DNA from 2 places in the Streptomyces sp. NPDC051173 genome. Region 2 is predicted to be linked to the other one. Evidence: riboswitches for the same ligand, from Rfam matches in the RefSeq annotation. Region 2 holds a riboswitch; the other holds the start of a gene.

Region 1 (4,118 bases), on a different contig from region 2:
TCGGTGTGATCGCGGCCGTCTCCGCGATCGCCACGATCAACCCGATCTGGGCCATCGGCCCGTACCGGCCGGACCAGGTGTCCACCGGTGCCCAGCCCGACTGGTACATGGGCTTCTCCGAGGGCCTGATCCGTGTCATGCCGGGCTGGGAGATCAACCTGTGGGGCCACACGCTCGTCCTGGGCGTGCTCATCCCGCTGATCATCTTCCCGACGGTGCTGGCCGCCATCGCCGTCTACCCGTTCATCGAGTCCTGGGTGACCGGCGACAAGCGTGAGCACCACCTGCTGGACCGCCCGCGGAACGCCCCGACGCGCACCGCGTTCGGCGCCGCGTGGATCAGCTGGTACTTCGTGCTGCTGGTCGGTGGTGGAAACGACCTGTGGGCCACCCACTTCCACCTCTCGATCAACGCCATCACCTGGTTCGTCCGCATCGGCTTCTTCGCCGTCCCGGTCCTGGTCTTCGTGGCCACCCGCCGGATGTGCATGGGCCTCCAGCGCCGTGACAGGGACAAGGTGCTGCACGGCCGCGAGTCGGGCATCATCAAGCGCCTGCCGCACGGTGAGTTCGTCGAGGTCCACGAGCCGCTCTCGCAGGAGCAGCTGCACACCCTCACGGCGCACGAGCAGCCCAAGCCGCTCGAGCTCACCCCCGAGGTCGACGAGAACGGTGTCGAGCGCAAGCTCGGCGCCACGCAGAAGCTCCGTGTGAAGCTCTCCAAGGGCTTCTACGGCGAGGGGACGCAGATCCCCAAGGCCACCGCGGAGGAGTTCCAGGAGATCACCAGCGGCCACGGCCACCACTGATCCGCCTCGCACCGGCCCCGGCCGGTCAGTGATCGCTGATCGCCACAGCAAGAGCCCCGTCCAGCGCGTGGACGGGGCTCTTCGCCGTACCCGGGCCTGGATAGGCTGGACCGGCAGAGCCCCGGACGGCCGCGGCTCTCCGACCGACCACCAGGAGCGTGGACCATGAACGTTGTGACCCCGGCGGGCGGCGACAGCGCGGTGGCACCTTCCTGGCCGGGTCTGCTGAACACCTTGCTGAGCGGTTCGGACCTCGGCGCGGACGACACCGCCTGGGCCATGGACCGGATCATGCGCGGTGAGGCCACCGACGCCCAGATCGCCGGATTCGCCGTCGCGTTGCGGGCCAAGGGCGAGACCGTCGCCGAGATCTCCGGTCTGGTGCGCGCGATGTACTCGCACGCCAACCTCATCGACGTGCCCGGCCCGAGCGTGGACATCGTGGGCACCGGCGGCGACGGCGCCAAGACCGTCAACATCTCCACCATGGCCTCGATCGTCGTCGCCGGCACCGGCGTCAAGGTCGTCAAGCACGGCAACCGCGCGGCGTCCTCCTCCAGCGGCGCCTCGGATGTCCTGGAGAAGCTGGGCGTCAATCTGGACCTCACGCCGCGGCGGGTGGTGGAGGTCGCCGAGGAGGCGGGCATCACCTTCTGCTTCGCGGTGAAGTTCCACCCCTCGCTGCGCTACGTCGCGGCCGCGCGGCGCGAGTTGGGCATCCGCACCACCTTCAACGTGCTCGGCCCGCTGACCAACCCCGCGCAGGTGCGGGCCCAGGCGACCGGTGTCGCCGACGCCCGCATGGCCCCGATCCTCGCCGGGGTGCTCGCCGAGCGCGGCTCCTCGGCGCTGGTCTTCCGCGGGGACGACGGGCTGGACGAGCTGACCACCACCGCGACCTCACGGGTCTGGACCGTCCGCGACGGCCGGGTCGAGGAACAGCCCTTCGACCCGCGGGACGTGGGCATCCCGCTGGTCCCCGTCGAGGCGCTGAAGGGCGCCGACGCGTCGTACAACGCCGATGTCGCCCGCCGCCTGCTGGCCGGTGAGACCGGCCCCGCGCGGGACGCGGTGCTGCTGAACGCGGCCGCGGCGCTGGTGGCGGTGGACCCGACGGACGCGCCGCTCACCGAGCAGATCGCGGCGGGCATCGCCCGCGCCGCGGAGTCGGTGGACTCGGGGGCGGCGAAGCGCGTGCTTGACCGGTGGGTGGTGGCCAGCAACGTCTGAACCTGCGGGTGCGTTGCCGCCTGCGGCGGGAACGCCCTTCGGGCGTGTCCTCAATCGCCGGACGGGCTGGATTTGGCTGATGTGGGTGCGCAATTCAGCCAGCCCGGCGTGAGGACGCCGCCGCGCGGCGGTGGTGCGCAGACGGAATCCCGCGATGCGGACAACCTTTTCTCGCGACGATCAGTTGTGCCATACTCTCCGCCAGGTCACGAGTGACAGCGACACGGCCCCGGCCCGCTGTCCGGCAACCCTCCTTCCGTGGCGGGGTGCCCCGGGTGATGACCAGGTCGCAGGCAACGAGGTCTGCGGCAAGCGCGGATCCCTCGCCAGGGATCCTGGTTGTCGAGGGAGATCCTCCATGATTCAGCGAATGCGATAGGGCCGAAGGCCCGTTCCCCCCGCGTCCCGCCACGGCACCGCCGTGCGCTGGGTCGTCCTTTCCGCACACCGCAGAGGTCTCTCGCGGGTGCGTGTACACCGCCTTTCCGCCTGTACCCGGGAGAATTCGCCATGTCCGCATGCCCTGTTGCCGCCGAGCCCACCGTCGTGCCCACCGCCGACCGCGCCCCCCTGCCCGTCCTCGGCCACGACGTCCGCGTCCCGCTCGTCACCGGGGGAGAGGTGACCTACGCGGCCCTGGACTACGCGGCGAGCGCCCCCGCCCTCCAGCGGGTGTGGGACGACGTCGCGGCGTACGCCCCGTACTACGGCAGCGTGCACCGCGGGGCGGGGCACCTCTCGCAGCTGTCGACCGACCTCTTCGAGAACAGCCGGGCGGAGATCGCCGCGTTCCTCGGCTGCCGCGCCGGTGACCAGGTCGTCTTCACCCGCTCGACCACCGACTCGCTCAACCTCCTGGCGGCCGTGCTCCCGCCGGGCACCCGGGTGTTCGTCTTCGAGTCCGAGCACCACGCCGCGCTGCTGCCGTGGGAGCGGCGCGCGGACGTCACCGTCACCTACCTCGACGCGCCCCGCTGCCCCCGCCAGGCGGTCGAGATCCTGGAGCGTGCCCTCGCCGACCGCGAGCCCCACGGCCCCGCCCTGGTCTGTGTGACGGGCGCGTCCAACGTGACCGGCGAGCTGTGGCCCGTACGGGAGTTGACGGCCGCCGCCCACGCGCACGGCGCCCGGATCGTCGTCGACGCGGCGCAGCTGGTGCCGCACCACCCGGTGGACCTCACGGAGCTGGGCGCCGACTGGATCGCCTTCTCCGGGCACAAGCTGTACGCGCCCTTCGGCGCCGGGGTGCTGGCCGGGCGGCCGGACTGGCTGCGGGACGCGGAGCCGTACCTCGCGGGCGGCGGCGCGAGCCGGGCGGTGACGCGGGGCGCGGGGGGCGGTGTGGACGTCGAGTGGCACGACACCGTCGCCCGGCACGAGGCCGGCTCGCCCAACGTCATCGGCGCCTACGCCATCGCGTCGGCCTGCAAGGCGCTCAGCGAGGCGGGCTTCGACCGGCTCGTCGAGCGGGAGGAGCAGCTCGTCGCGGCCGTCCGCGAGGGCCTCGCCCGGGTGCCGGGCGTCCGCGTCCTGTCGCTCTTCGGCGACGGAGAAGGGGAGGTCCCGCGCGTGGGCGTCCTCTCCTTCGTCGTCGACGGCTGGAACAGCTCGCACTTCGCGGCGGCGCTGTCGGCGGAGTACGGGATCGGGGTGCGCGACGGGCTGTTCTGCGCCCACCCGCTGGTCCGCACGCTGCTCGGCGGCGAAGGCGACGCACCCGGCGAGTGCGGTGCGCCGGAGGGGCAGTCGCGGGGCGCGGTGCGGGTGAGCTTCGGGGCGGGGACGCCGGACGAGCACGTGGAGCGGTTCGTGCGGGCGGTGGGGGAGTTGGTGCGCGAGGGCGCGCGGTGGTCCTACCGCACCGAGAACGGCCGCTGCGTCCCCGCCTGACGGCCGCGTGTCCTGGGTCCGGTGTGCGTCCGCAGGCGCGGGAGAGCTACGCCTCCAGCCCGATCGCGAACGCCGCCTCCAGGTCGTGCTGGGAGTACGTGCGGAAGGCGATGTGCGTCTCCGTGGAGGCGACGCCCGGGACCTTGCTGATGCGGCCCGGGATGACGTCCGCGAGGTCGTCGTGGCGGG
Region 2 (4,118 bases):
GCGGTCCGGGCCGAGCAGCTCGCGGAGCGCGGCCATCCGCTCCTCGACGTCCGCGCGGTGCGCGCGTTCCCGCAGGAAGTCCGCGTCGGCGCCGAGGCCGTGCACGCCGATCCGGGTCGTCCGCCCCTCGAAGAGCACCGCCGTCCCGCCCGTACCGCGGACGACCTCCGCCCCCAGGACCTTCTCGCAGCAGTCGGCGAACGCGTCCGCCCAGCGCTCGGTCAGGAAGGCCGCGCGGTCACCGCCCAGGATGCCGCGCAGCACCCGCTCGGCGACGTCGTCCGGCAACAGCCGGTAGTAGTCCGGCGGGGCCCAGGGGGTGTGCGAGAAGTGGCCGATCCGCAGGTCCGGGCGGCGCTCCCGGAGCAGGCCCGGCACCAGCGACAGGTGGTAGTCCTGCACGAGCACGGCGGCGCCCTGCGCGGCCTCCTCGGCGAGGGCGTCCGCGAAGGCCGCGTTGTACGCCTCGTACGCCGCCCACTGCCGCCGGAAGTCCGCGTCGAAGACGGGGGCCAGGGGCGTCTCGTAGAGCATGTGGTGGACGAACCACAGCACGGAGTTGGCGATGCCGTTGTAGGCGGCGGCGAAGGTGTCCGGGTCGACGTCCAGCATGCGCACCCGGTGGCCGCCGGTGTCCTCGGTGTCGAGCCTGCGGCCCGCGCGCCGCGCCGCCTCGCGGTCGCCCTCGCCCATGGCCGCGCACACCCACACGGCGCCGGCGTCGCGGTCTATGGCGCTGAGCCCCGAGACGAGACCGCCACCGCCCCGGCCGGCGGTCAGCTCGCCGTCGACCAGCTTGTACGAGACCGGGCCGCGGTTGGAGGCGACGACGATCTGTGCGGCGTGCATGTGCGGTTGCATGTGCTCAACGACCATGTGGCCAGCCTTGCCTGACTGCCGGCCGTTCAAACGTTTGTCGGGGCCGGGCCGGGCCGGGCCGCGGGTGCGGGTCGGCTGCGCCTGCGGCGGGCTTGTTCCCCAGCCCCGCCCCTTCCCGGAACCGGGGCGCGTGCCCCAGGCCCCCGAGCGCGGGTCCGTTGCCGCCTGCGGCGGGAGCGGCCTGCGGCCGCGTCCTCAATCGCCGGACGGGCTGGATTACGCACCCACATCAGCCAAATTCAGCCCGTCCGGCGTTTGAGGACACCCGGCGAAGCCGGGTTGGGGTCCGGGGTCTCCCCGGTTTCGGGAAGGGGCGGGGCTGGGGAACAAGCCCGCCGTAGGCGGCAATGGAGCCGCACCCGGCAACGGAGCCGCACCCCACCCCCGCTAAGCCGCCCGCCGCTCCACGTACTCCGGGATCTCCCGCATCGGTGGTCGTTCCTCCGTGTCCACCGCGTACGTCCGAGGGATGAATCCCTCGGACGTACGCTCGAACTGGGTCAAGGACGGCCGGACCAGATGGCCGCGGGCCAGGCGCAGCTGGGCCGTGCGGTAGATGGCGGCGGCCATCCGGCCGAGCGCGCGGCCGTCCTGGTGGCGGTGGACGCGGACGCCCACGTCGACCTGGGCCAGGGCGTCCAGGCCGACCGTGTGGAGCGCGTCCACAAGGAGGCCCAGTTCCACGCCGTAGCCCACGGGGAACGGCAGGCGTTCCAGGAGCGAGCGGCGGGCCGCGTACTCGCCGCCCAGGGGCTGGACGAAGCCGGCCAGCTGCGGCCAGTGCAGATTGAGCAGCGGGCGGGCCACCAGCTCGGTCACCCGGCCGCCCTGCCCGGCCACCTCGCCGAGCGGGCGGTCGTACATCGCCTTCACGAACTGCACGCCGGGGTCGGTCAGCAGGGGGCCGACGATGCCGGAGACGAAGTCCGCGGAGAAGTCGCGCAGATCGGCGTCGACGAAGCAGACGACGTCGCCGCGCGTCACCAGCAGCGACCGCCACAGCACCTCGCCCTTGCCGGGCAGGGCGGGCAGCCGCGGCAGCACCGCGTCGCGGTGGACCACGCGCGCGCCGGCCGCGGCGGCGGCCTCGGCCGTGCGGTCGGTGGAGCCGGAGTCGAGCACCACCAGCTCGTCCACCAGCGGCACCGCGTCCGTCATCAGCTCGCGCCGGATCGTGGCGACGATGTCGCCGACGGTCGCCTCCTCGTTCAGCGCGGGCAGCACCACGCTGACCGTGGTGCCCTTCTCCCTTTTGGCCGCGAGCAGCTGGTCGAGCGGACGGTCTCCGACGGACCAGGACCGCCGGCCCAGCCAGCGCTCCACCTCTTCCAGCACGTGAACGACTCCTCTTGTCCGGTGGTTGTCCGGTGGTTGTCCTGTGACGCATCTCGCGGTACGGACGACTGTCTCGGGTGCCCGTGCCTTCGGTTACAGTCTGAACAACGCGGAACGCCGTCGTATGTCGGGGTCGCCGCGTACACAAACGCCTGGGCCGAGCCCAGTGCCATACCGCTCATCCAGAGGGGCAGAGGGACACGGCCCGTTGAAGCCCCGGCAACCCTCCCGCCGGTCTTGCTCACAGCAGCGAGGCTCCCGGTGGGGAAGGTGCCAATTCCGTCTCGTGGCGAGGTTCGCCGCGAGGAAGATGAGGAGAAAGGGCCTCGCCTCCATGGCTGTGCAGTCTGTCGAAAGCTCAACCACTTCTGTCGCGCTCGGTCCCGCCGTCGCCCTCTCGTGCCGGGAGTGCGGGGAGCGGTTCGACCTCGGTCCCATCTTCGCCTGCGCCGCCTGTTTCGGCCCGCTCGAAGTCGCGTACGACCTCCCCACCGGCGATCCCGAGGCCCTGCGCCGCCGTATCGAGGCCGGGCCGGACAACATCTGGCGCTACGCCCCACTGCTGCCCGTACCCGCGGACGTCGCGGACAAGCCCGGCCTCAACCCCGGCTTCACCAAGCTCGTCAAGGCCGACAACCTCGCCCGCGAGCTGGGCGTCACCGGCGGGCTGTACGTCAAGGACGACTCCGGCAACCCCACGCACTCCTTCAAGGACCGCGTCGTCGCCATCGCGGTCGAGGCGGCGCGCGCCTTCGGCTTCACCACGCTCTCCTGCTCCTCGACCGGCAACCTCGCCGGCGCCGTCGGTGCCGCCGCGGCCCGCGCGGGCTTCAGGTCCTGCGTCTTCATCCCGCACGACCTGGAGGCGGGCAAGGTCGTCATGGCCGCGGTCTACGGCGGCGACCTGGTGGGCATCGAGGGCACGTACGACGACGTGAACCGCTTCTGCTCCGAGCTGATCGGGGACCCGCTCGGCGAGGGCTGGGGCTTCGTCAACGTCAACCTCCGCCCGTACTACGGCGAGGGCTCCAAGACCCTCGCCTACGAGATCTGCGAGCAGCTGGGCTGGCGCCTGCCGGACCAGATCGTGATCCCCATCGCCTCCGGCTCCCAGCTCACGAAGATCGACAAGGGGCTGAAGGAGCTGATCGCGCTGGGCCTGGTCGAGGACCGGCCGTACAAGATCTTCGGTGCGCAGGCGGAGGGGTGCTCGCCGGTCTCCCGCGCGTTCAAGGACGGCCACGACGTGGTGCGGCCGGTGAAGCCGCACACGATCGCGAAGTCCCTCGCGATCGGCAACCCCGCGGACGGGCCGTACGTGCTCGACATCGCCCGGCGGACGGGCGGCGCCGTGGAGGACGTGGACGACGCGGAGATCGTCGACGCGATCCGGCTGCTGGCCCGGACGGAGGGGATCTTCGCGGAGACCGCGGGCGGGGTGACGGTGGGCGTCACCCGCAAGCTCATCGAACGCGGGGTGCTCGACCCCGCGCTGACGACGGTCGTGCTCAACACCGGGGACGGGCTCAAGACGCTGGACGCCGTGGCGGCCGGGCCGTCCGCGACCATCCGGCCGTCCCTGGAGGCGTTCCGCGCCGCCGGGCTCGCCACCGGCTGACGTCCCACCCGTCCCCACCCGACCATTCACCGGAAGACCGGAAAGGCAGGACCCCCATGAGCATCTCCGTTCGCATCCCCACCATCCTCCGCACCTATACCGGTGGTGTCGCCGAAGTCTCCGCCGAGGGGGCGACGCTCGCCGAGGTGATCGGCGATCTGGAGCGGAACCACCCCGGCATCGCCGGCCGCGTCCTCGACGACGCGGGCAAGCTGCGCCGGTTCGTGAACGTGTATGTCAATGACGACGACGTGCGGTTCGAGCAGGGGCTTTCGACGCCCACGCC

Evidence for each region. Region 2 has a riboswitch for S-adenosylmethionine ahead of thrC (threonine synthase). Riboswitches for the same ligand answer to the same signal wherever they lie in the genome.
Region 1: linked by a shared signal. The riboswitch ahead of AB0435_RS08785 (aminotransferase class V-fold PLP-dependent enzyme) and the one ahead of thrC (threonine synthase) in region 2 are both predicted to bind S-adenosylmethionine.

Annotation. Positions count from the first base shown of each region.
Region 1 is NZ_JBFBBD010000010.1:9,539-13,656, reverse strand. It holds gene AB0435_RS08795 (cytochrome b N-terminal domain-containing protein) at 1-809, shown strand, start outside; gene trpD (anthranilate phosphoribosyltransferase) at 975-2,039, shown strand; SAM riboswitch class IV at 2,244-2,360, shown strand; gene AB0435_RS08785 (aminotransferase class V-fold PLP-dependent enzyme) at 2,550-3,929, shown strand; gene AB0435_RS08780 (Lrp/AsnC ligand binding domain-containing protein) at 3,976-4,118, opposite strand, start outside.
Region 2 is NZ_JBFBBD010000106.1:13,267-17,384, reverse strand. It holds gene AB0435_RS31870 (trehalose-6-phosphate synthase) at 1-849, opposite strand, end outside; gene AB0435_RS31865 (glucosyl-3-phosphoglycerate synthase) at 1,267-2,214, opposite strand; SAM riboswitch class I at 2,390-2,531, shown strand; gene thrC (threonine synthase) at 2,549-3,832, shown strand; gene AB0435_RS31855 (MoaD/ThiS family protein) at 3,889-4,118, shown strand, end outside.